Linked DNA regions of Marinagarivorans cellulosilyticus. The protein of the gene in region 1 interacts with the protein of each later gene in a pairwise test. Links are inferred from orthologs where the notes say so. Each region holds a gene or a part of one and is shown in the gene's direction. Other genes may lie near its edges. The genes, in order: rlmN and ftsZ.

What was found.
Region 2: the proteins of rlmN (region 1) and ftsZ interact in binary tests that used the Escherichia coli proteins (3 or more experiments, as listed by UniProt). The link is inferred for Marinagarivorans cellulosilyticus from one-to-one orthologs.

The regions. Positions count from the first base shown.
Region 1 is NZ_AP023086.1:2,985,107-2,997,139, forward strand. The notes cover bases 1-2,870. They hold rlmN (dual-specificity RNA methyltransferase RlmN), read left to right. Parts: upstream 1-790; coding sequence 791-1,951; downstream 1,952-2,870. Other genes in these bases: MARGE09_RS11930 (hypothetical protein), read right to left, coding at 1-51; ndk (nucleoside-diphosphate kinase), read left to right, coding at 351-776; pilW (type IV pilus biogenesis/stability protein PilW), read left to right, coding at 1,983-2,744; MARGE09_RS11950 (RodZ domain-containing protein), read left to right, coding at 2,779-2,870. Outside these bases: more of MARGE09_RS11950, read left to right, coding at 2,871-3,744; ispG (flavodoxin-dependent (E)-4-hydroxy-3-methylbut-2-enyl-diphosphate synthase), read left to right, coding at 3,771-4,883; hisS (histidine--tRNA ligase), read left to right, coding at 4,959-6,236; MARGE09_RS11965 (YfgM family protein), read left to right, coding at 6,322-7,083; outer membrane protein assembly factor BamB, read left to right, coding at 7,080-8,291; ribosome biogenesis GTPase Der, read left to right, coding at 8,431-9,954; MARGE09_RS11980 (hypothetical protein), read left to right, coding at 10,527-10,712; MARGE09_RS11985 (hypothetical protein), read left to right, coding at 10,722-11,027; MARGE09_RS11990 (ISAs1 family transposase), read right to left, coding at 10,984-12,033.
Region 2 is NZ_AP023086.1:2,600,906-2,612,919, forward strand. The notes cover bases 1,632-4,482. They hold ftsZ (cell division protein FtsZ), read left to right. Parts: upstream 1,632-2,402; coding sequence 2,403-3,563; downstream 3,564-4,482. Other genes in these bases: ftsA (cell division protein FtsA), read left to right, coding at 1,632-2,284; lpxC (UDP-3-O-acyl-N-acetylglucosamine deacetylase), read left to right, coding at 3,909-4,482. In the rest of the region: MARGE09_RS10540 (D-alanine--D-alanine ligase), read left to right, coding at 1-130; MARGE09_RS10545 (cell division protein FtsQ/DivIB), read left to right, coding at 134-952; more of ftsA, read left to right, coding at 1,055-1,631; more of lpxC, read left to right, coding at 4,483-4,820; MARGE09_RS10565 (M23 family metallopeptidase), read left to right, coding at 5,119-6,051; preprotein translocase subunit SecA, read left to right, coding at 6,154-9,027; bifunctional glutamate N-acetyltransferase/amino-acid acetyltransferase ArgJ, read left to right, coding at 9,040-10,260; MARGE09_RS10580 (Nudix family hydrolase), read left to right, coding at 10,263-11,213; MARGE09_RS10585 (DUF481 domain-containing protein), read right to left, coding at 11,234-12,014. UniProt on the Escherichia coli protein: Essential cell division protein that forms a contractile ring structure (Z ring) at the future cell division site. The regulation of the ring assembly controls the timing and the location of cell division.

The DNA.
Region 1 (12,033 bases):
GAGTGCAAGTAGAAAAGGAGTGGTTAAGACGGCTGTTTTTATTGTATTCATGGGCTTACCTGTCGTAATTACTGGGCTTTCAGTGGATAGATGATTCAAGATTAACAGGCGGTTACCACACAAAGGTTAAGTTTTTATGACATTTTTGTGTTGGCGGGGCAGAAAATTGCTGATTGACAGTTGGGTTTTGTTTGTAATCGCCAGCAAAGGCTGAGTAAGGCTTGGTGTAATTCTCAGAATGCTACGCTTTGGTGCGTCCTAACTTAGCACTTTGCGCCAAAAACCCGTATAATTCCGCCATTTTTTAACTGTGCCGTCTTTCGCGCGGCGATATAGAAACGGAGTTATCCATGGCAGTAGAACGTACTTTATCCATCATTAAGCCTGATGCAGTCGCAGACAATGTTATAGGTAAGATATATACGCGGTTTGAAGATGCAGGCCTAAAAGTGGTTGCAGCAAAAATGATGCTTTTGTCGGAAGAGAAAGCTGGTGGTTTTTACGCCGAGCACAAAGAGCGCCCATTCTTTAGCGAGCTAGTCGAGTTCATGACTAGCGGTCCTGTGTTGGTTCAGGTTTTAGAGGGTGAGGGCGCTATTGCCCAGAATCGTGACATCATGGGCGCTACAAACCCTGCTGATGCAGCGCCGGGCACTATTCGTGCAGATTTTGCTAAGGAAGTTTCTCGCAATGCTGTGCACGGTAGTGATTCAGCCGCATCAGCTGCGCGTGAAATCAGTTATTTTTTCTCTGAAAGTGAAATCTTTAGCCGTTAAGGCAAGCAGGTTATATGTCTAGTTGTACTGTTGAGTCCGCGGTGGAATGCGTGAATTTACTTGGTCTGAGCGAGGCCAAGCTCGTTGCTTTCTTTGAGAGCATCGGGGAAAAGAAGTTTCGCGCAACCCAAGTTATGAAGTGGATTCATCAGTACGGCGTCACTGACTTTGATGAGATGACGAACATCAGTAAAGCGCTTCGTGAAAAATTGAAGCAAATTGCTGAAGTTAGACCGCCCGAGCTTATTAAGCAGTTAGATAGCATTGATGGTACGCGCAAATTCCTAATCAGCGTTAGCGGCAATAACGCTGTCGAAACGGTGTTTATACCCGATGGCGAGCGCGGTACTTTATGCGTGTCGTCGCAAGTGGGTTGCTCCCTAGACTGTAGCTTTTGCGCGACAGGCAAGCAGGGCTTTAACCGAGATTTAACCTGTGCCGAAATTATTGGGCAAGTTTGGATTGCGGCTAAATCGTTTGGTCAGCTGACGGAAAAAGGCCCTCGGAAAATTACAAATGTTGTGATGATGGGGATGGGGGAGCCGTTATTAAACTTCGACAATTCTGTCGATGCGATGAATTTAATGATGCACGACTTTTGCTACGGTTTGTCCAAGAGGCGAGTAACATTAAGTACCAGCGGCGTAGTGCCGATGCTGGATAAATTGGGTGAGCATACCGATGCATGTTTGGCGATTTCTTTGCATGCGCCTAACGATGCGTTACGCAATGAGCTGGTGCCCATCAACAAAAAATACCCTATAGCGACGTTGCTCGATTCGGCTGAGCGCTATATTACCGGCTTGCCTGATAATCGCCGTAAAATTACGATTGAATACACTTTAATTGATCATGTTAATGATCGGCCCGAGCACGCCCATGAGCTTGCTGAGCTGTTAAAGAATATCCCTGTCAAAATTAATTTAATTCCTTTTAACCCCTTTAATTTATCGAACTACAAGCGAGTGAGTAACAACGCGTTGCGTCGCTTCCAAACGATTCTAATTGAGGCCGGATATACCACCACGGTACGCACTACACGTGGTGACGATATCGATGCGGCTTGTGGGCAGCTAGCGGGTGAAGTCAATGATATTACCCGTAGAAGTGCTCGCTATGGTTTAACCGGTGTTGCATCGGAGGAAGTCGTGAATTTTGTGGGTGGGAATCCTTAATAAAATTAGATGCATGCGAGTAACAATAACGATGAAAGCAATAAGTTTAACTATTAGCATTCTACTGTTGTCCGGCTGTGTTTCCACTGGCGTAACTAAAACGTCCAAAGTGGATCCGGCAAAGGCTATGGATACTCGTATTGAGTTAGGGATGAAATACCTCGATGCTGGCAATCGTGATCAGGCGTTGCGGCAGTTTCTCGATGTATTGGAAGTTGATAAAAAAAATCCCCGTGGTTTGCAGGGGCTAGCCTTGGTGCACCAGCTTAATGGCGAGCCAGAGGCGGCCGAAGAAAACTTTCAAAAAAGCATTAAATATGCGAATAACAAAGAAATTTCTGCGTCCCGTTACACCTATGGTCTGTTTTTGTCTCGCCAAGGTCGCTATGAAGATGCATCGGTTCAATTTGAGGAGGTTGCTAAAGACCTCTCTTACCCTGAGCGCGCATACTCACTATATTTTGCTGGCCGCTGCGCGTTAGAATTGAACAATATCGTGCGAGCCAAAGCGGCATTTACGCATGCTTTAAATCTTCGCTCTTCCATGGCGCCGGCTGTTATTGAACTGGCGGATTTAGCTTTTAAAGATCAGGATTACTCAACCGCTAAGCGCTATCTCGACCGTTATAACAAATTGACAGAGCCTTCTGCACGAAGCTTATGGCTTGGAATCCGTATTGAGCGCATATTTGATAACCAAGACCGTGTATCTAGCCAAGCTCTAGCGTTAAAAAATATGTTCGGTTATTCAAAAGAATACCTTGAATACAAAGCCCTTATAGAGAGCCAATAATGTTTTTATTTACGACTGTAAAAGAGGCATTGTTGTGACCTTGACGCAAGCCAGCGGCCTTACGCCGGGGCAGCAACTTTCTGCCGCGCGAAAGCAACAGGGAAAGACGTTAGTTCAAATTGCCGAGGCGACTCGAATTTTTGAAACCCGTTTAGAGGCGATTGAGCGCGATGATTATTCTGCGGCTGGGACTGCCCCCGCTTTTGTTATTGGTTATGTGAAAACATACGCTAAGCAAGTAGGCCTTGATGGCAAGCCGTTAGTTACTGTTGTAGAGGCGTATTTCAAACAAAAGAAGCTTAGTGAGGAGCAAAATAACCCGGTAGTGGCGCCGCGTAAAAACGTTAACTGGCCGCCATGGGTGGCAACTGCTGTAGCGCTTATTATTTTTATTGGCTTGGGCCAATGGTTTTTTGCGCAGCAAAAAGAAAAAATGGCAGACGACGCTATTGTTGTGAATAACTCTGCCGAGCTTGCACCTTCGCTCAGTAGTGTAAAAGCTTTAGAGCAAAAAGTGCCTTTAACACAGCGCGATGAAAATTTAATGTCTCGCGACTTGGTGGCTTCAGTTGAAGAGAGTAAAGAGCAAGAACCCATCAAGGCTGCGTCTAGCTCGGTTGCGAGTTCGATGGCTATTGCGCCTGATGTAAACAGCGGTAGTCAAAACACTCCTGAAAACATCGTCAAGTCGGAAACTCCTGTAGCGCAATCGGCTAATGCTGAATCAGTATCACTTAAACTGCAGACAGAAGCGTCTTCGAGCGATGTATTAAAATTGGTGTTTACGGCTGATTGCTGGGTCGAGGTAGCTGATGCCAGTGGCCGTAAGCAAGTCGCTAAATTGGCTAAAGCTGGTGATGAAATTCAGCTGCTGGGTAAAGCGCCTTTTGATCTAAAATTGGGTGATGCCGCTGCGGCGACAGGCTTTGTTAATGGGCGCGCCCTAGACTTAACTGCTAGCCCCGGACGCCGTGTCTTACGGATTCAAGTTGGCCCTTAACGGGCCCGTTATTTAAAGAGTTAATTATGCATTGCGATTCCCCTATTGTCCGCCGTAAAACCCGGCAAATTATGGTAGGAAATGTACCTGTTGGTGGCGATGCCCCAATCAGTGTTCAAAGTATGACAAACACTGAAACTTGCGATGTTGCTGCAACGGTTGATCAAATTCAGCGTATTCAAGCGGCAGGGGCTGATATTGTTCGGGTTTCGGTGCCTAGCCTAGAGGCTGCGGATGCTTTTGGCGAAATCAAAAAGCAAGTCACTGTCCCATTAGTGGCGGACATTCATTTTGATTATCGCATCGCACTTAAGGTGGCCGATTTAGGGGTGGATTGCTTAAGAATAAACCCTGGTAATATTGGCCGTGAAAAGCGCATTCAGGCGGTGGTTGATAAAGCCCGCGACTTAAATATTCCAATTCGCATTGGTGTTAATGCGGGCTCATTGGAAAAAGATTTACAAAAAAAATATGGTGAGCCAACACCGCAAGCCTTGGTAGAGTCGGCGCTTAGGCATGTGAATATTCTTCATGAATTGAATTTTGAAAATTTTAAAGTAAGCGTTAAAGCCAGCGATGTTTTTATGGCCGTTGAAGCTTACCGTCTATTATCGAAAGAAATCGACCAACCTTTGCATTTAGGTATTACCGAAGCTGGTGGCTTACGCGCCGGTACGGTTAAGTCGTCGGTAGGTTTGGGCATGCTGTTAATGGATGGTATTGGCGATACTTTACGTGTGTCTTTAGCGGCAGATCCCGTCGAAGAAGTGAAGGTTGGGTGGGATATCCTTAAAAGCCTTAAGCTTCGAACTAAGGGCGTTAACTTTATTGCTTGCCCAAGTTGCTCTCGTCAAAACTTTGATGTGATTAAAACGGTTAATGATCTAGAAAACCGTTTAGAAGATATTACGACGCCGTTAGATGTAGCGATTATTGGTTGTGTTGTAAATGGCCCAGGAGAGGCCAAGGAAGCCGATTTAGGTTTAGCGGGCGGTACGCCAAGAAACTTAGTTTATAAAGATGGGGAGCCTAACTCCAAATTGGAAAATGCCAACTTGGTTGATGACCTAGAAGCTATGATTCGTAAAAAAGCTGCTGAAAAAGAGGCTTTAGAAGAGAATTTAATCGCAAAAGCGTAATCAAAAATTGATCAATATTTTCTTATCCGCTCGGCTAAGCTGAGCAGTGACAAGATAAGTTGTTAAGGTATATCTTTGAAAAAAATACAGTCTGTTAAGGGAATGAATGATTTATTGCCTGCTGATTCACCAGCTTGGCAGTACGTTGAAGCTACAGTTAGCGACGTGTTATCACGCTATGGTTTTAGCGAAATTCGATTTCCTATTGTCGAAAGTACCGACCTTTTTAAGCGTGGCATTGGTGAGGCTACAGATATCATCGAAAAAGAAATGTATACCTTCGATGATCGCAATGGCGATAGTCTAAGTATGCGTCCAGAAGGTACGGCAAGTTGCGTGCGTGCCTGTGAACAACACGGCTTGCTCTACAACCAGACTCAGCGTTTGTGGTACCAAGGCCCTATGTTTCGCTACGAGCGCCCGCAAAAGGGTCGGCTTCGTCAATTTCACCAAATAGGCATAGAAACCTTTGGTTTTGCAGGGCCAGACATCGAAGCAGAGCTGTTGATTTTAACGGCTAGGCTGTGGCGCGAGCTGGGGCTTGAACAGTCGGTTGTACTGCAGATTAATACTCTTGGAGCCAGCGATGCGCGTCAAAAATACCGCGACGATTTAGTTAAGTACCTTGAAGCCCGTAAGAATGAACTCGATGAAGATAGCCAGCGCCGTTTGACCACGAACCCGTTACGTATATTAGACAGCAAGGTTACTAGCACGCAGGATGTTTTAAATGGTGCGCCAGTGCTGCGTGATTATTTGTCACCAGAATCTATAGAGCACTTTGAAACACTAAAAACCTTGCTGGATGCAGCCGGAGTTGCTTATGAAGTCAACCCGCGCCTAGTCCGGGGCTTAGATTATTACAGCAATACGGTCTTTGAGTGGGTAACAACCTCATTAGGTGCACAAGGAACAGTTTGTGCCGGAGGCCGTTACGATACCTTGGTTGAGCAATTAGGCGGGCGGCCTACGCCGGCCTTTGGTTGCGCTATGGGGGTAGAGCGTTTAGTTTTACTTTTGGCGGAACTCAATGCCATGCCAGAGGGTCTTGATGGTCTTGTTGATATCTATGTGGCTGCGGTTGGTAATGTTCAAGCCAAAGCAATTGCACTTGCCGAGCAAGTGCGCGATGCTATGCCGTTTTTACGCGTCGTCGGTCATTGCGGTGGTGGCAGTTTTAAAAATCAACTTAAGCGTGCGGACAAAAGCGGGGCAATGTTGGCTTTGATTGTTGGTGAAAGCGAAGCGGCTGAAGGCTCCGTAACGATTAAGTATTTACGCCGCGATGAGCCCCAAAAGAATGTGCCAGATAGCGATATTATCGGTGAAATCCAAGCCTTGATGGATGTCTAAATCACGGTGACAACAACAAAAAGCCAGCATCGTCCTATATGGCCGAAGGTGGCGGAATAAGAAACAATAAAATTAGGAGAGTCTCGTGTCCGAGCATTTAACAGAAGAAGAGCAAATTGAAGCCTTTAAACGCTGGTGGAAAGAGAACGGTAAATTAACCGTATCGGCGGTTGTATTGGCCAGTGCGGGCTATTTCGGGTTTGGTGCATATCAATCTGCGCAGGAAAAAACTGACCAAGCCAATTCTGGCTTATACGACAAAGTCATTGCTGCGGCAACAGCCCAAGGTGATGCTGCGCTAAGCCCCAAGCAAAAGGCGGGTGTTGTTGGTGCCGCTGAAGCTGTATTAGCTGAAGATAATACGGGTTTATATGCTGATTTATCCCGTTTTCACTTGGCTAAAATGGCGGTAGATGCTGCAGAATACGAAAAAGCAGCCAGCTATCTAGATGCTGTAATTGCTAATAGCCAAACTCAATCTTCAGTTGAATTGGCTACACTGCGCTTAGCGCGAGTAAAAGCGGCTATGGGCAATACCGACGAAGCGCTTGCATTGCTAGCATCATCGCCATCTGATGCGTTCACCGCAGGTTACGCTGAAGCACGTGGTGATGTATTGGCTAGCTTAGGTCGTTTAGACGAAGCTTATACAGCGTTTGAATCTGCGGTTGCTGCATTGGAAGGGCAAGAGTCTAACGGCGGAATGCGAGCAAACATATTAAAGTTTAAAATGGATAACGCGCGTATTGCCACAGCTTCGCCGCTTGCCATTGGCACTAATCCCCATGCGGTTAATCCACATGCTGTAAACCCTCATGCCGCAACACCTGCTGAGGCTGCTGAATGAAGCCATTGGTTCGCTTTGGCTTAGTGGCTTTGGCGCTAAGTTTGTTTGTGGGTTGTACTGCAAAAGATGCTTCCTTGGTTCCTGCTGAGTTAGCCGTTTTTGAATCAACCGCCAGTATTTCCAGTCGCTGGCATGCTTCTCTAGATGGTAACGCGCGGACGATGGGGATAGGCCCGTTTAAATCTGGCCGCGTATACAGCCGTCCAATGTTTGGCGGCAGTAACTACCAACGTTTTTACCTTGCGCAACGCGAAGACACATTATTTGCGGTAACAGGCAAGGGAACGGTTTTTGCGGTCAATAAAAAGAACGGTAAAACCTTATGGCGCTCGTCCGTTAGTAAAGATGTTAGTGCTGGCATCAGCTTACATGGCGATGTGCTTTACACCGCAACAACCAATGGTGACGTATTTGCCTTATCAGCGGAGGACGGCAGCATTATGTGGTCGGCAACTGTCAGTACTGAAGTGTTAGCGCCGCCCCAAAGCAATGGACAAGAAGTTCTTGTTAGCGCTATTGATGGTCGTTTATTTGCGTTAAGTGCGGCAGATGGCGTGCAGTTATGGAATTACGATCATCCACAACCGCTACTTACCTTTCGTGCCCAAGCCTCGCCTTTGTTGCTCGGAACCCAAGCTTTTGTCGCATTCGATAACGGCCAGCTGTTGAGCTTTGGCACCAAAGAGGGCGACCTTCGCTGGTCTGTACGTGTAAGCCAACCTCAGGGTATTACAGAGCTTGAGCGCGCTGTTGATCTCGATGTTACGCCGGTTTCAAGCGGCCCATTTATTCTGTCTGCTGGTGCTAATGGTCGCATTGTTGCTGTTAGCCGAGGTACTGGAAAAATTAGCTGGGCCGAAGATGCTAGCGTTTTTAATGAAATAGCGGTGAATGATGCTGCTGTTTTTTACGTCGATGAAACAAGCCATGTTATTGCCCGCCGGCTAACCTCTGGGCAAGAGCTTTGGCATAGTAAAGACCTACATCGCCGCAATGTTGGCTCGCCTGCGGTTTTGAATAACTTTGTTTTAGCGGTCGATAGCTCAAATTACCTACACGCTTTTGATGCGAAAACGGGTAAGTTTGTTGCTCGACGCTCGTTGCCGGGTAACGGTTATGGTTCCCCAATGCTTGTCGACGATGACACGGTTTATATTCTGGCGGATAATGGCGCCTTGAGTGCGTACCGCATTAGCCCTAAAGAGTAATAGCTTTTACCCCTGTGTAAACTAGTACTTAACTAGGCGATTGCCTAAAAGACCCCTGCACATTGCGGGGGTTTTGTTGTTTTATACTGTTCGAAATATCTGCAATTGTGCAGCTGAACAGACCTAATTGGTTGTCCTTATGATTCCTGTAATAGCTCTTGTTGGTCGCCCCAATGTCGGTAAATCGACGTTGTTTAATCGCCTGACGAAAACGCGCGACGCGCTCGTTGCTAACTTTTCTGGTTTAACGCGAGACCGCAAATACGGAGAAGCAAGCTATCAAGAGCAGCGCTTCATCGTAATCGACACTGGCGGTCTTAGTGGTGATGAAGAGGGCATTGATGCGGCAATGGCAGATCAATCGCGTCTCGCTATCGAAGAAGCCGATTTGGTTTTGTTTTTGGTGGATTGCCGTGCGGGTTTAACTGCCTCTGATGAGCAAATTGCGAGCTTTTTACGCCAACGCAGTAAGCCCGTTATGTTGGTGGCCAATAAAATTGATGGTTTAAATCACGATGTAGCGACGGCGGCCTTTTACGAGTTGGGTTTAGGTGAGGTGCATGGTATTGCGGCTGCACACGGCCGTGGCGTGACTCAATTGCTGAGCGATGTTTTCGACACTTTGCCAACCTTGGCTTTGGCGTCGAATTCTCCGGCAGATGAGATGGCTCTCGATACTACCGAAGGAGAGGGTTTACAAACAGAGCTAGTAGAGCACGAGTTAGCTCCGTCAGAAGATGCTCCTATTGCTAAAGGCATTAAAATCGCGATTGTTGGTCGGCCAAACGTTGGTAAATCGACACTAGTAAACCGAATGCTAGGTGAAGACAGGGTGGTGGTATTTGATATGCCGGGCACTACGCGTGATAGTGTATATATCGATTACGAACGTTTTGGTCAGATGTATACCATTATTGATACCGCAGGTATTCGGCGGCGTAAAAACATTACGTTGGCGGTCGAGAAATTCTCGATTGTTAAAACCCTACAAGCCATTGCTGATGCTAATGTGGTTATTTTAATGATCGACGCCGAAGAAGGCATAGTAGATCAAGACCTGCACTTGATGGGGCAGGTTATTGATGCGGGTCGCGCACTTGTAGTGGCATTGAACAAATGGGACGGCCTAGAACAAGAGCATAAAACCTACGTTAAAAGTGAGCTAGAGCGCAAGCTGAGGTTTATTGATTTTGCCGACTTCCATTTCATATCAGCGTTGCACGGTACAGGGGTGGGGCATTTATATGAGTCCATCGAAAAGGCTTATCAGGCCGCGACTGACAAGTTATCTACCAATTTCCTAACGCGTATATTGCAAGGCGCTGTGGCAACGCATCCACCGCAAATGGTCAATGGCCGTCGTATTAAACTGCGCTACGCCCACCCAGGGGGCAACAACCCGCCTATTATTGTTATTCACGGCAATCAGACGGACGCGGTGCCCGCGCACTATACTCGCTACCTCGAAAAAGCTTTCCGCAAAGCGCTAGACTTACACGGCACGCCTTTGCGAATTCAGTATAAGTCGAGTGAAAATCCGTTTGAGGGCCGTAAAAATAAAATGGCGAAAACCCCCGCCGACAAAAAACGCAGGGTAATGACAATAGCTAAAAAAGGAAAGGCAGGCGCAAAACCTAAATCTGGTCGTGCTAAGAAAAAGTGAGAGCGTTATTGTATTGCTGATTAACGCTCGGATTGTTTGATTGCTTGGTGGCGCTTCGGATGTTTGTGTTACCTATTTTCTTGGCAGAGCGTTACTGCATCATTTCTCACGCAGTTTTCTTCTAGCATCGAGCAACTTCGACAGGAAAATGTATGGGTTGCAGTGGGTGGCTTTACTAGATATAACTCCATTACGGCTACCAATTCTTTTTAAATACATTTGATAGCATTTCGGCTTTTTTAACGTTTAACCTTTCAATGGCTTAACAGAATACTTCTTGGTGGTTATAGCAAGCATCATTTCAATAGCGCATATGGAGATGGCGATGAGGTTGATGCTTACCATTTCGTATTGTTGGTTAGTCAAAAGTTTCCAATAGCTAGCGCCTTTTCACCAAGTTAGAATGCAGCTTGGCTGACGACGCTAATTGAATCGAGCCAGATACTTATACTGCTTAGAGGGCGTAATGGCGGAGAAAAAGGCCTTGCGGCGCTAAGCTAGCGCCATAATGAGTGGTTAAATTGCGCCAAGTTTTGGTTATGGCGTTGCTATTCAGTGTGGTTTAAATACCTGTGCTAATAACAGTGTTCGTAGCGGCGGAGTCTGAAAATAATGCGGGCATGGACTACCGACTGGTTGATGGTGTTGTGATAAAGGCCGATTATCAAATTGGTCAGAGTGATAATCTAAGTGACAGCCTTAGCATATGTATTGATTGGTCTTCTTGGGACCGCGAAGAAGGCTTCGTTGTTTGTTAGGTGTGGCGTATGGGTGTTATGACGTTTATCAAAAGTATCTGGGTTGTTTTAGCGGTTGTAAGTACCCTTGCATTGGTTATTTTGCCGCAGGCAGCAGTTGCCGATACGGTTTCTAAGCAAGCGGCATTTTTAAACCAAGTATTTAATAACGAACCTGTCAGCAAGCCGCAAACGCTCTGGCTAACAAAGGGCGTCAAGCAGGAGCTAAAAGGTTTGTTTGACTATGAAATTGGTGTTTTAAGGGTGCGCTATCAGGGCCTCCTAGCAATAATTAGACAGACAGTAGAATTTTTGCCCTATAGTCATCATCAATAGCGGAGGCCATGACTCGGTGTTTTAATCTGCGCTTACTCGTATCGTTAACCTTTAGCAGATTCATGCAAAACCTTTTTATAACAGCCATTGCAGCCGCTCCAGATGCGAGCCTACATTCATCCTCTTTAAAGGTAACATCGAGTTGCCAGTGTAAATTATTTTCAACTCCCCAGTGACTTCGAACTGCATCGGCCCCGCGTTGCGCGTCAACGGCCAAAGAGCTTAAATACCAAGAAACTTCTGATGATTCTTTTTCGCCTTTTATTGTATTGCGTTCAACACGAATCAGTGAATTAGCATCACACCATTTTCTCGCTGAATTAACCCAGTCGCTAATTTCTACATGATGCGTTTTTCTTTGCTCAATTCGACCATGACCTTTATCGACTTCTTCATAGGTGTCATGGGTTATGTTGGCAAAGTCTTCGCGTATTAATTTGTGGTAATACGCTTCTATTTCAGCACGTAACGCCTTTTGGTTGTCTTTTAGTTGGAGCACATAATCGCCTCCCCCACTGCGAATTTTATCGGCTACTTTTACTTGGCAGCCCATTGCATCCGTTGTAACAATGGCACCGTTAATATCGATTAGATCAAGCACCAAAGGAATCGTCTTTATTTCATTTGATTTGTCTTTAGTTTTTAGCGCCGTCAACGTTACCCCATGTTTTTTTGACCAAGCACTTACCATGTGAATGGTGTCTAGAGCGCTATGCCTTGTACCTCTCATAGTCTTGCCGTCAATCGAAATAATATCCCCTTCACCTGCCTCTTGAATGAATGCTTCGAAGCCTTTTATTAACTCCTCTGTATTTATTGAGCAAATGAAAAAACGTAGCGTTTCAACACAAGGTATTGAGTCTAAAGTGACAAAACGCTGGAGCCATTCATGCTTTAGCTTGGCAAATTCAACCATAGCTTCTGGGGTGTCATATCCACTGATGGTTGAGGAAAATATGATCAGCAGGAGGCTAGATAACGCGTATTTCTTGTTTTTATCTCGTCT
Region 2 (12,014 bases), 380 kb from region 1 along the record:
TTATTTGCTGGAAGTCAATACTGTGCCGGGTTTAACGGGCCATTCATTAGTGCCAATGGCCGCGCAAGCTGCAGATATTGATTTTGAAACGTTGATTTTGCGCATTGCCGCGCAGGTTACGGCGAATTAGTTTGTGGCAAAGGCGAAAAAAAGTGGTGGCGCTAGCCGGCGGCGAAGCCTGGCAGCGAAGAAAAGTGAAGCAAGCCAGATACCCTGGCGCTTTTTACTGAATGCTTTTTTGGCGGTTGCCGTCGCTGTATTGTTGGTTTGGAGTATTTATCGGTTAGAGCCATTAGCCATTATTCAGCAATACACGAATAAGCCTATTGCGCATGTCAGTGTGCAGGGGGATTTTAAGTATGTATCACAGGTAAATATTGAAGCGTTAGTGGCAACAAAATTGACGGAAACTTTTTTAGAGCTGGACATTGTTGCTTTAAAAAGTCACTTGGAAAAGCACCCTTGGATTGATCGTGCAATAGTGACTCGGCAGTGGCCAGATACGTTATTGATAAAAATATCGGAGCAACAGCCAATAGCGCGCTGGAATTCGCATGATTTTTTAAATTTACGGGGTGAAATTGTTAATTTAGACAACAAAACTGAATTAAATCATCTACCTTTATTGAGAGCCAATGATAGGTATGCAGAAAAAGTCATGCAGCAATATGTCTTAGTTGCGAAGTTGTTGGCTAATTATAAATTTGCACCTTTAGTGCTAGAACTGGATAATACCCTAGCCTGGTCCTTAAAGATCTCGCCAGAAATAGAAATTAAGCTTGGCAGAGAAGATTCACTCAAAAAGTTACAGCGCCTCATGGACGTGTTGACCGCAGAGTTGAATGACCAAGTAAGCAATATCGATGCGATCGATATGCGCTATAAACAAGGCTTTGCCATTAACTGGATAGAACCGCCAGAGACAAGTAAAGCCGAAGCTGCAGTTCATTAGTTAAAATGTTCTGAGCGATAAAAGTGCGAACCCTTGTAGGTATCGCGAAACAGTAATACGACTAGGGCTTAAAAGCCAAATTGATTTATCGGGGCACAGGCAATGGCGCAGTCCAGTGGAAATAAAATGATCGTGGGTTTAGATATTGGAACATCTAAGGTTGTTGCGATCGTTGGGGAGTTATCGCCTGAAGGTGAACTGTCGGTAGTAGGTATTGGTTCTCATAGCTCTAGTGGTTTAAAAAAAGGCGTGGTCGTCAATATTGATTCAACGGTGCAATCGATACAGCGCGCAGTAGAAGAGGCCGAGCTAATGGCCGGTTGCCAAATACATTCGGTGTATGCGGGTATTGCCGGTAGTCATATTCGCAGTTTGAACTCGCACGGTATTGTGGCGATTAAAGACCGAGAAGTCTTTGCTCAAGATATAGAGCGCGTTATTGATGCTGCCCAAGCGGTTGCTATACCAGCGGATCAACGCATTTTGCATATCTTGCCACAGGAGTACCGCATCGATGATCAAGACGGTGTAAAAGAGCCGTTAGGTATGTCTGGTGTACGCTTAGAAGCCAAAGTGCATTTGGTGACTTGCGCTGTAAATGCTGCGCAAAATATTGAGAAGTGCATTCGTCGCTGCGGCTTAGATGTCGACGATATTATTCTAGAGCAATTGGCATCGAGCTATGCCGTGTTAACAGAGGATGAAAAAGAGCTGGGTGTATGCATGGTGGATATTGGTGGTGGAACAACCGATATCGCTATTTTCACCGAAGGCTCTATTCGCCATACGGGAGTAATCCCTATTGCTGGTGATCAAGTGACTAATGATATTGCAATGGCGTTAAGAACACCGACGCAGCACGCTGAAGATATCAAAATTAAATATGCCTGTGCCTTGGCCAAGCTAGCCGGCGCGGAAGAAACAATAAAGGTTCCAAGTGTAGGCGAGCGCCCACCAAGAGACCTTTCTCGTCAAGCGTTGGCTGAAGTAGTGGAGCCACGTTACGAAGAGTTATTCACTTTGGTGTTGGCCGAACTAAGGCGTAGTGGTTTCGAAGATATGCTACCGGCGGGCATTGTATTAACCGGTGGCACATCAAAAATGGAAGGTGTTGTAGAGTTGGCCGAAGAAATATTCCATATGCCTGTACGTTTAGGTGCACCGCAAAATGTTTCTGGTTTGCGTGATATCGTCAATAACCCAATTTATTCCACGGGTGTTGGCTTATTGCACTACGGCCTGAAGCAGCAAGGTGGGCAGGGTACAGAGTCATTTGAGCCTACAGATAATACTTGGGGACGAATAAAGAATTGGTTTCAGCGCAACTTGTAAAGTTAGTGCATAGGCACTGTTAGCTATTGATAAGTTACGCGAAACACTTGAATTGACGCTATGGCAACAATACCTAGCGTATACATATTTTTAAGCAGGGGAACGAAAGGGGAAAACCATGTTTGAGCTTGTAGATAATATTCCGCAAAATGCGGTAATTAAAGTTGTAGGTGTAGGTGGCGGTGGCGGTAACGCTGTGCGTCATATGATTGAGCAACAAGTTGATGGTGTGGACTTTATCTGCGCTAACACCGATGCGCAGGCGTTGAAAAATGTTAGTGCGCAAACCGTGTTGCAACTTGGTGGCCATCTAACCAAAGGTTTAGGTGCTGGCGCCAACCCTAACGTGGGCCGCGAGGCTGCAATGGAAGACCGTGAGCGTATTGCAGAAACTCTGCAAGGTGCCGATATGGTATTTATCACCGCGGGTATGGGGGGCGGTACTGGTACAGGCGCTGCACCCGTAGTGGCTGAGGTTGCTCGCGAGCTGGGTATTCTTACTGTCGCTGTTGTGACCCGCCCATTTCCTTTTGAAGGCCGCAAGCGCATGGCGATTGCGGAAGAGGGTATTAAGCAATTAAAAGATCGCGTTGATTCTTTGATTACTATCCCAAATGAAAAACTATTGGCTGTGCTGGGTAAATCCACCAGCTTAATCGATGCTTTTAAAGCCGCTAACGACGTATTGTTGGGTGCGGTGCAGGGTATCGCGGATCTTATTATTCGCCCAGGCATGATCAACGTCGACTTTGCTGATGTTCGCACTGTGATGAGTGAAATGGGCATGGCGATGATGGGTAGCGGTTCAGGTAAAGGCGAGAATCGCGCACGTGAAGCTGCGGAAGCCGCTATTCGCAGCCCACTTCTTGAAGATGTGAACCTTCACGGTGCGCGTGGCATTTTGGTTAACATTACTGCTGGAATGGACTTATCTTTGGGTGAGTTCAATGAAGTCGGTGACACCATCGAAGAGTTCGCCTCTGGTGATGCTACTGTGGTTGTAGGTACAGTGATTGACCCTGATATGGCCGACACCCTTAAGGTGACTGTGGTTGCTACTGGCTTGGGTGCTGTTCAGGCGCAAGAAGAAACACCTGCAAAACCTGAAAAAGTTGTAGATAATACGCGCCACGCCGACGGTGGTTTGAATTATGCTGTGTTGGATAAACCAACAGTTATGCGTAACCAAAACTCTAGTGCAGCGCCAAAGCTTGATGAAAAGGCTCGGGACATGGAATATCTTGATATTCCGGCGTTCCTGCGCCGTCAAGCGGACTAACCGCAGGCCGCTTGCTCGATTATTGCGCGCAGTTTCTGGCAGCTACGCCTGAGATACCGTTGCATGGATGCTGTTCCCCGCGTTATAGCGGGCGTATGCTGACGCAAAAAGCACGTCGAATACCGGCGTGCTTTTTGCGTACATTATGGTTGCTGAATCGAGCGTTCAGGTTGAATTCAGTTGTGTGGCGTTAGTATTAGTCACCTTAATATTTACTATTTTTGCTTTGCAGCATCAGTGGCACTCATTGAATTGGCTATGATTCTCCGGCCAATTGATAACAACAGTATGACACGCGGCTAAAAATTTACATTTTTGGCCGCTTATCTATAGAGACATAAAGTAATGATCAAACAACGCACGCTCAAAAACGAGATTCGCGCCACCGGTGTGGGGCTGCATACAGGGCAAAAGATCTATCTAACCCTAAGGCCTGGCCCAATAGATGGCGGTATCGTTTTTCGACGTGTAGACCTAAACCCTGTTGTTGAAATACAGGCAAAGGCTGAAAACGTTGGTGATACAACGCTATCTACAACGCTAATAAATGGCGATGTACGGGTTTCTACTGTAGAGCACTTGTTGTCAGCGATGGCAGGCTTGGGTATTGATAATGCCATTATTGATGTAAGCGCCGATGAAGTACCCATTATGGATGGCAGTGCAGGCCCGTTTGTTTTCCTGATTCAGTCTGCAGGCATCCAAGAGCAGCCAGCTGCGAAGAAATTTATTCGCATCAAGAAAGAAGTAACGGTTACCGACGGCGATAAAATGGCGACTTTTGTACCTTTTGACGGCTTTAAGGTGTCTTTTACTATCGATTTTGATCACCCCGTATTTAAAGGGCGCAAACTCGATGCCGTGGTGGATTTTTCAAGTACCTCGTTTGTGAAAGAGATTTCGCGAGCGCGGACTTTCGGCTTTATGCATGAAATAGAATACCTTCGCTCGAAAGGCTTAGCCAAGGGCGGCAGTGTTGATAACGCCATTGTGGTTGATAAATACCGCATATTGAATGAAGACGGTTTGCGTTATGAAGACGAATTTGTAAAGCATAAGATCCTTGATGCCATCGGAGATTTATATCTCTTAGGTAACACCTTAATTGGTGAATTCCGTGCTTATAAGTCTGGTCACGGCTTAAATAACCAATCGCTGCGCGAACTTATTCGTCAGCCAGATGCTTGGGAAGTTGTGACTTTTGAGGATGATGAAGAGTCGCCAATTGCCTATCACAAGCCATTGGCTGCTGCATAAACCATAGGTTATGTTTTTTCTGGCGAGGCCTTGGCGCTTGCCTGCTTACAAAAAGCCAACTTTCGAACAGTTGGCTTTTTGTGTTTTATATGCCATATTCTGGCGCCGATTAAGCTATATAGCCAAATCGACTAGGTTTTGTCATTTTTTTGATTAAACTTTAAGCGAGGCGACCGTTATTTATTCATCTTGCTGGCGTCCCAGCATCAGGTCTAAATTACCGTCGATATCAAACACTTTTAAATATGCGCAAGCTCAAAGTATTGCGCGTATTTCGGGTAGCTAAAGACAAAAGTCAGTGAAGATTATATTCATTAGCAAACGCCATGGTGGCACAAAAACAATTACCTTAGGCTTTTGGTCTAAGACGTTTTTGATCGCCGGTATGTTGGCTTTACCGTTAGCCGCGGTAACGTTAATTGCGCTGCAATGGAGTGTAAAAAGTGGTCATAGTCTGTTAACCCAGGACGTTTCAAAAACGTGGGAGCAAACGCTCACCGCCCAGCAGCTAGAAATCGAAAATACCCGCAATGAAGCGCAAAGTAAGCTTGAGGCACTCACACTACGAGTGGCTGAGCTGCAGGCCCGCTTAGTTCGCTTAGATGCGCTCGGTGAGCGCATGACAGTGGCTGCAAAGCTAGAGCATGGCGAGTTCGATTTTAGCCAGCCGCCAGCTTTGGGTGGCCCCTCTGAGGAGCTAGACAACCACAACTTTGAAGTTGCCACATTCATGGATATGATTGATGAGCTGTCCTTCAAGATTGAGGATCGACAGCATCAGCTGCAAACACTAGAAGCCTTGATGGCCAACCAAAAAGTAGAAGAGTCTATTTTTGTGGCTGGGCGTCCAATCACAAAAGGTTATTTGTCGTCGCGCTATGGCCGCAGAACTGATCCGTTCAGCGGGCGCGTTGCTTGGCATGCGGGCGTTGATTTTGCTGGCAAAGATGGCAGCGATATTGTCGCAGTTGCTGCGGGTGTCGTTACTTGGTCTGCAGAGCGTTACGGCTATGGTAATTTGGTTGAAATTAATCATGGCAACGGTTTCACAACCCGCTATGCTCACTGCAAAGAAAACCTCGTTAAAATAGGCGATGTAGTGAAAAAAGGCCAACTTATAGCGCTGATGGGCTCAAGTGGCCGCTCCACAGGCCCACACGTACATTTTGAGGTTTATAAGCATGGTCGCGCTGTCGATCCCGCCTCTTACATTCGTCGAGCCAGCCGCTGAACCTTTAAAGCCCCGTCCTATTTGTTTTTATATCGAACAGTTTCGGCTTTTTAGCCAACTCACTTTTTACCGCCGTTACGGCAACACAATTAAGATACCGTTATGACTCTGAATATTATTAAATTGTTATTTGGCTCTAAAAACGATCGCGAATTAAAGCGTATGCGCAAGCTCGTTAAAAAAATTAATGCCTTAGAAGAGTCTATCAAGGGGCTGGAAGACACTGCGCTAAAAGAAAAAACACAAGAGTTTCGTTCGCGCCACCAAAATGGTGAAACCCTTGATGCATTATTGCCAGAGGCCTTTGCAGTTTGTAGAGAGGCCAGCTCGCGCGTTATGGGAATGCGCCATTACGATGTTCAGCTGATTGGTGGTATCGCCTTGCACGAGGGGCGCATCGCAGAGATGCGTACCGGCGAAGGTAAAACACTCATGGCGACGCTGGCTGTCTATTTAAATGCGATTCCCGGTAATGGCTCGCACCTTGTAACTGTGAATGACTATTTGGCCCGCCGCGATGCTGAATGGATGCGCCCACTTTATGAGGCTCTGGGTTTAACGGTTGGCGTTATTGCTTCAATGCAGCCGCAAGATGAAAAGCGCGAAGCTTATAACTCTGATATTACCTACGGCACAAATAATGAATTTGGGTTCGATTACTTGCGCGATAATATGGTTTTGCGCAAAGAAGATCGCATGCAGCGGCCGCTGACATTTGCCGTTGTGGATGAGGTGGATTCGATCCTAATCGATGAGGCGCGCACACCGCTCATCATCTCCGGCGCAGCTGAAGATAGCTCTGAGCTTTATCGGGTGATGAACCTCCTAACGCCCACCTTGCGCCCCGTGGCCGATTCTGATGGCGAGCGCAATGAGAAAATTCAATTTCAAAAGGTGCTGCTCGAAGGGCAAGAAAAGCCCTGTTCAATTACTGCAGCTTTAACTGAAGCTGATAAAGCTAATAAAGATTTGGTGATTGCGGATGCCAGTGCTAAACCGCCAGTTTGCCGGTTGGCCGAAAAAGGGCATTTTATGCTCGATGAAAAAGGCCGCCAAATCGAGCTGACTGAAGATGGTCACGAGCTGGTTGAGCAGTGGTTAGTCAAAAATAAGCTTATGAAGGAAAACGACAGCCTTTATTCTGCCGGCAACCTAAATCTATTGCACCACGTTCATACATCGTTGAAGGCCCACAAGCTTTATCACAATGATGTCGAATACATTGTGCAAGATAGCCAGGTACTTTTAATTGATGAACACACGGGCCGCACAATGCCTGGGCGTCGTTTATCAGAGGGGTTGCATCAGGCGATTGAAGCCAAAGAAGGACTGGCAATTCAAAATGAAAGTCAAACCTTGGCTTCAACTACTTTCCAGAACTACTTTCGGTTGTACAAAAAATTATCGGGTATGACGGGTACTGCCGATACCGAGGCTGTTGAATTTCGTCAAATCTATGGTTTAGATGTTGTTGTTATCCCTACGAATAAACCCATTGCACGGCAAGATTTGAACGACCTTGTATTTTTAACCATTGACGAAAAATACGATGCAATTGTTAAACAGGTTCAAGAGCTGCAAAGCAAAAACGTCCCTATTTTGGTGGGGACTGCATCGGTAGAAAGCTCTGAAGAAGTCTCTCGTCGCTTTAAGGCTGCGGGGGTTCGTCACGAAGTGCTTAACGCTAAGCAGCATGACCGCGAGGCCGATATTATTGCTCAAGCTGGGCGCCCTGGTGCAATTACAGTCGCTACTAATATGGCGGGCCGTGGTACGGACATTAAGTTGGGTGGAAGCTGGGAAGCTGATGTCGAAAAGCTTGATAACCCAACACAAGCCCAAATCGACGAGCTCAAGGCGCAATGGAAGGAGCGTAACGAGCAAGTTAAAGCCAATGGCGGTCTGCATATTGTTGGTACAGAACGCCACGAATCTCGCCGAATAGACAATCAGCTTCGCGGTCGTGCGGGGCGCCAAGGTGACCCTGGTGTATCGCGCTTTTATCTTTCACTGGAAGATAGCTTGATGCGTATTTTCGCCTCTGATCGTGTGCGCAATATGATGAGTGCGCTAGGCATGGAGAAAGGCGAAGCGATCGAAGCAAAAATGGTTTCTCGGGCTATTGAAAAAGCGCAGCGAAAAGTTGAGGGTCGCAACTTTGACTTCCGTAAGCAGCTACTTGAATACGATGATGTCGCCAACGATCAAAGGCAGGTAATTTATACCCAGCGCAATGATTTATTAGAAATGGACAGCATTGAAGATGCCATTACGGGTATGCGCGAAGAGGTCATGAACGATATTATCTCTAACCATATTCCTCCTCAATCATTGGCTGAGCAATGGGACGTATCGGGGCTGGAGGAAGTTATTAAGGTTGATTTCGGTGTGGATCTACCCATTGCCCAGTGGCTTGAAGACGATAAAAAACTGTATGAAGAACCGTTGCGCGAAAAAATTATTGCTGCAATGGATGAGTTCTACCAGCAGAAGTGCGAGCGCCTTGGCGGTGTTATGCGAGGTCTGGAAAAGCAATTAATGCTGCATGTTCTAGATACATTGTGGAAAGAGCATCTGCAGAGCATGGACCAGTTACGCCAAGGTATTGGCTTGCGCGCTTATGCGCAGAAAAACCCCAAGCAAGAATATAAAAGAGAAGCTTTTGAGTTGTTCCAAGAATTATTGAATAGCTTAAAGCACGATGTTGCGCGTGTATTGTTTAAAGTCGAGCCGATGACCGAAGAGCAAATGCATATGATGGAAGCCCAGCGCAGAATGGAAGCAGAAGCAGCGATGCGTAACCAGCAATTAAAGCATGAAGACGCATCGGCGTTAACAGCGCCGCAAGCGCCAGAGTCTGAAGCTCCGCCTTTGCAGCAGCCTTTGCAGCGTGCAGCACCCAAAGTAGGGCGCAATGATCCGTGCCCATGTGGCTCGGGTAAAAAATATAAAGCATGCCACGGTAAATTAGCGTAAAGAGGTATTGTTATGGCAGTGGGTGAGCACATTTGGCCGGTAATGCATCCTATTGCAGGTTTAACTTTAGGCACTGCAAGTGCGGGTGTTAAATATGCGGGACGAACCGATATTGTTGTAATGGCTATTGCCGAGGGTGCCGCGGTTTCGGGTGTTTTTACGCAAAATGCATTTTGCGCCGCTCCTGTTATCGTTGGGCGAAATCACTTGTCTGCTGGCGATATTCGTTATTTTTTAATTAATTCTGGCAATGCGAATGCGTGTACTGGTGAGCGCGGCCTTGCCGATGCAGAGTCCTGCTGCCAAGCGGTGGCAACACTTGGCGATATTGAAGCGCGGCAAGTGGTTCCATTTTCGACGGGTGTGATTGGTGAATATTTGCCTGTCCCTAAAATTGTTAATGCGCTACCGGCTGCCATGTCGTCGTTGTCTGTTAATGGTTGGGATGCGGCGGCCAAAGCAATTATGACAACAGACACTCGCCCAAAAGGCGCAAGTGTTCAGTTCGAGCATGATGGCGAAGTGATTTCTGTTACCGGCATCGCTAAGGGCGCGGGCATGATTAGGCCAAATATGGCGACTATGCTGGCGTATATAGCAACAGATGCGGTGGTGGCCCAGCCGCTGCTGGATGATATGGTAAAGCGTGCTGCAGATCAGTCGTTTAACCGTATTAGCATTGATGGCGACACATCAACGAATGACTCTTGCTTGTTAGTGGCAACAGGCCAAGCAGGCTTACCTATGTTGAGTGATCCAGCTGGCGAATTGTACGATAAGCTAATGGCTGCAGTTACTGATGTTCACCGGCAGCTGGCGCTAGGTATTGTGCGAGACGGTGAAGGGGCTAGTAAATGTATTAGCGTAGCCGTCACTCAAGGTGGAAACAAAGAAGAGTGCTTAAAGGTGGCCTATGCCATTGCGCACTCACCGCTAGTGAAAACAGCGCTTTTTGCATCAGACCCGAACTGGGGGCGTATTATCTGTGCTGTTGGTTATGCTGGTGTGCGTGCACTAGACACTCAAAAAGTAAATGTTTATTTGGATGATGTTTGCATTGTGCGTGCTGGCCAGCGGGCACAAGAGTACACCGAAGAGCAAGGTCAGGCAGTTGTTGATCAGGCCGAATTTAGTGTGCGTGTAGAACTTGGCCGTGGTCATAGTTCTGATGAGGTTTGGACAACAGATCTTTCGCATGACTACGTCACAATTAATGCGGAATATCGTAGTTAAGTATGTCGTCTGTTCATGTCGCTGTAGGCGTTATCTTAACTCAGAAAAAGGTGCTTTTAGCTAAACGTGCACAGCATCAGCATCAAGGTGGCTTATGGGAATTTCCTGGCGGTAAGGTTGAGGCCGGTGAGCATGTTACGGCTGCACTTAATCGTGAGCTTAAAGAAGAGCTTGCTATTAATGCAACACAAATGCAGCCGTTAATCCAAATTCGACATGATTATGGCGATAAGGTTGTTTTGCTAGATGTATGGACGGTAACTGCTTTTGACGGCGAACCGAGTGGCCAAGAAGGGCAGCCTTTGGTTTGGGCTGATCTTAATCAATTAATCCATTACGATTTTCCGGCGGCAAACCGGCCAATTGTTTCTGCTCTTACCCTGCCGCGCCTCATTGCCGTAACGCCTTCTAGTGGCGCAAAAGATGAAGTTTTGGCTTTTTGCCAAAAGGCATTGGCTCTAGGCGCTGCTGGTTTTCAATTGCGCTCACTACAACTAGGGCCCGAAGATATCAACTGGCTGCATAGTAAATTGACTGAGCTCTGCGGTGTGCCGATTTGGATAAACAGTGCGCATTTATTTGATAATTCAGGCGTTATCAATCAAGCGCTACTTTCGCTAGCTGCCCATGTCCATTTTACTTCCCGCCATTTGGTGCAGGCAAAAAAAGTCGGTTCGTGCATCGCGAATGCAACGGCATCATGCCATAACTTGGAAGAAATAAGGGCTGCAGAAGCGGCTGGAATTAAAGCCGTTTATTTATCGCCAGTGTCAGCAACGCCGTCACATCCAGATGCTAACGGCTTAGGCTGGGATGCTTTTTCACAGCTTGTAGCGAAAGCCAAAGTCCCAGTATATGCATTAGGTGGTATGGCGCTTGCGGACTTGCCGTTTGCACAAAACTGTTATGCGCAAGGCATTGCCGGTATATCGCTTTTTCAGTTTCAGCCCTAGGAGCTGGGCCTCCAGCTAATTTAGTTGAAAGAATAGCTAATGCTAAAAATAAAGCGATAGTCGTCGTTTTTTGGTGTTGTGCCTAAATCATCGGGTGTTGGGCTCTCAATATAATCCCATACAATGGAGGTATTGAAGTCAATGCTGCGGGTTAGGTCGTAACTCAAAGTAGATATGACGTGGTGAGTGTAACCACCTGATGCTTCATTTGCCCAGAGAATTTGATAATCGAGAATAAAGCCCATGGCGCTCGTCACATTCATGTTGTAGTGCGTAGAGGCAATTAGCACTGCCGATTGCTCTCGCTTTTCGCTCGCTTCTTCGACTTCGTTGAATTGAGTAAACTGTATACCTGGTCCGATAAATAAATCCCATTGTTTATTATCTCTGTCGATGGCCTGTAAACCTAGGCCTGCCCCAAGGGTGCCTCGGGCATCAATATTTTGAAAGCGGTCGCTAAAAATATCTAAAAATAACGGGCGGTAGAATAATCGCTGGTTGGCAAAAATATCGAAATTGCTGCGCAAGCGATGATTGTTGGCGGTCTCTTTATCGTCGCTGTAGGTGTATAAACCGAGGTAATCGACCGTAAAGCGTGACAAAGCTGTTCGACGCTTTGTTGAAAAGTTACCGTTGTATTCCGTTTGCGGTGAGTTGCCTGATCGGATATTCGTGCCTAGGCCAAAGCGTGCGCTCCAAAAGTTAAGCTCTTTGAGTTGGCCAGAAACCAGTGCAATTAAACGCTCGCGGTCAAAGTTGTAGCTCAAGCTGTCATTTTTAATTTCAATCGTGCGCTCGGAA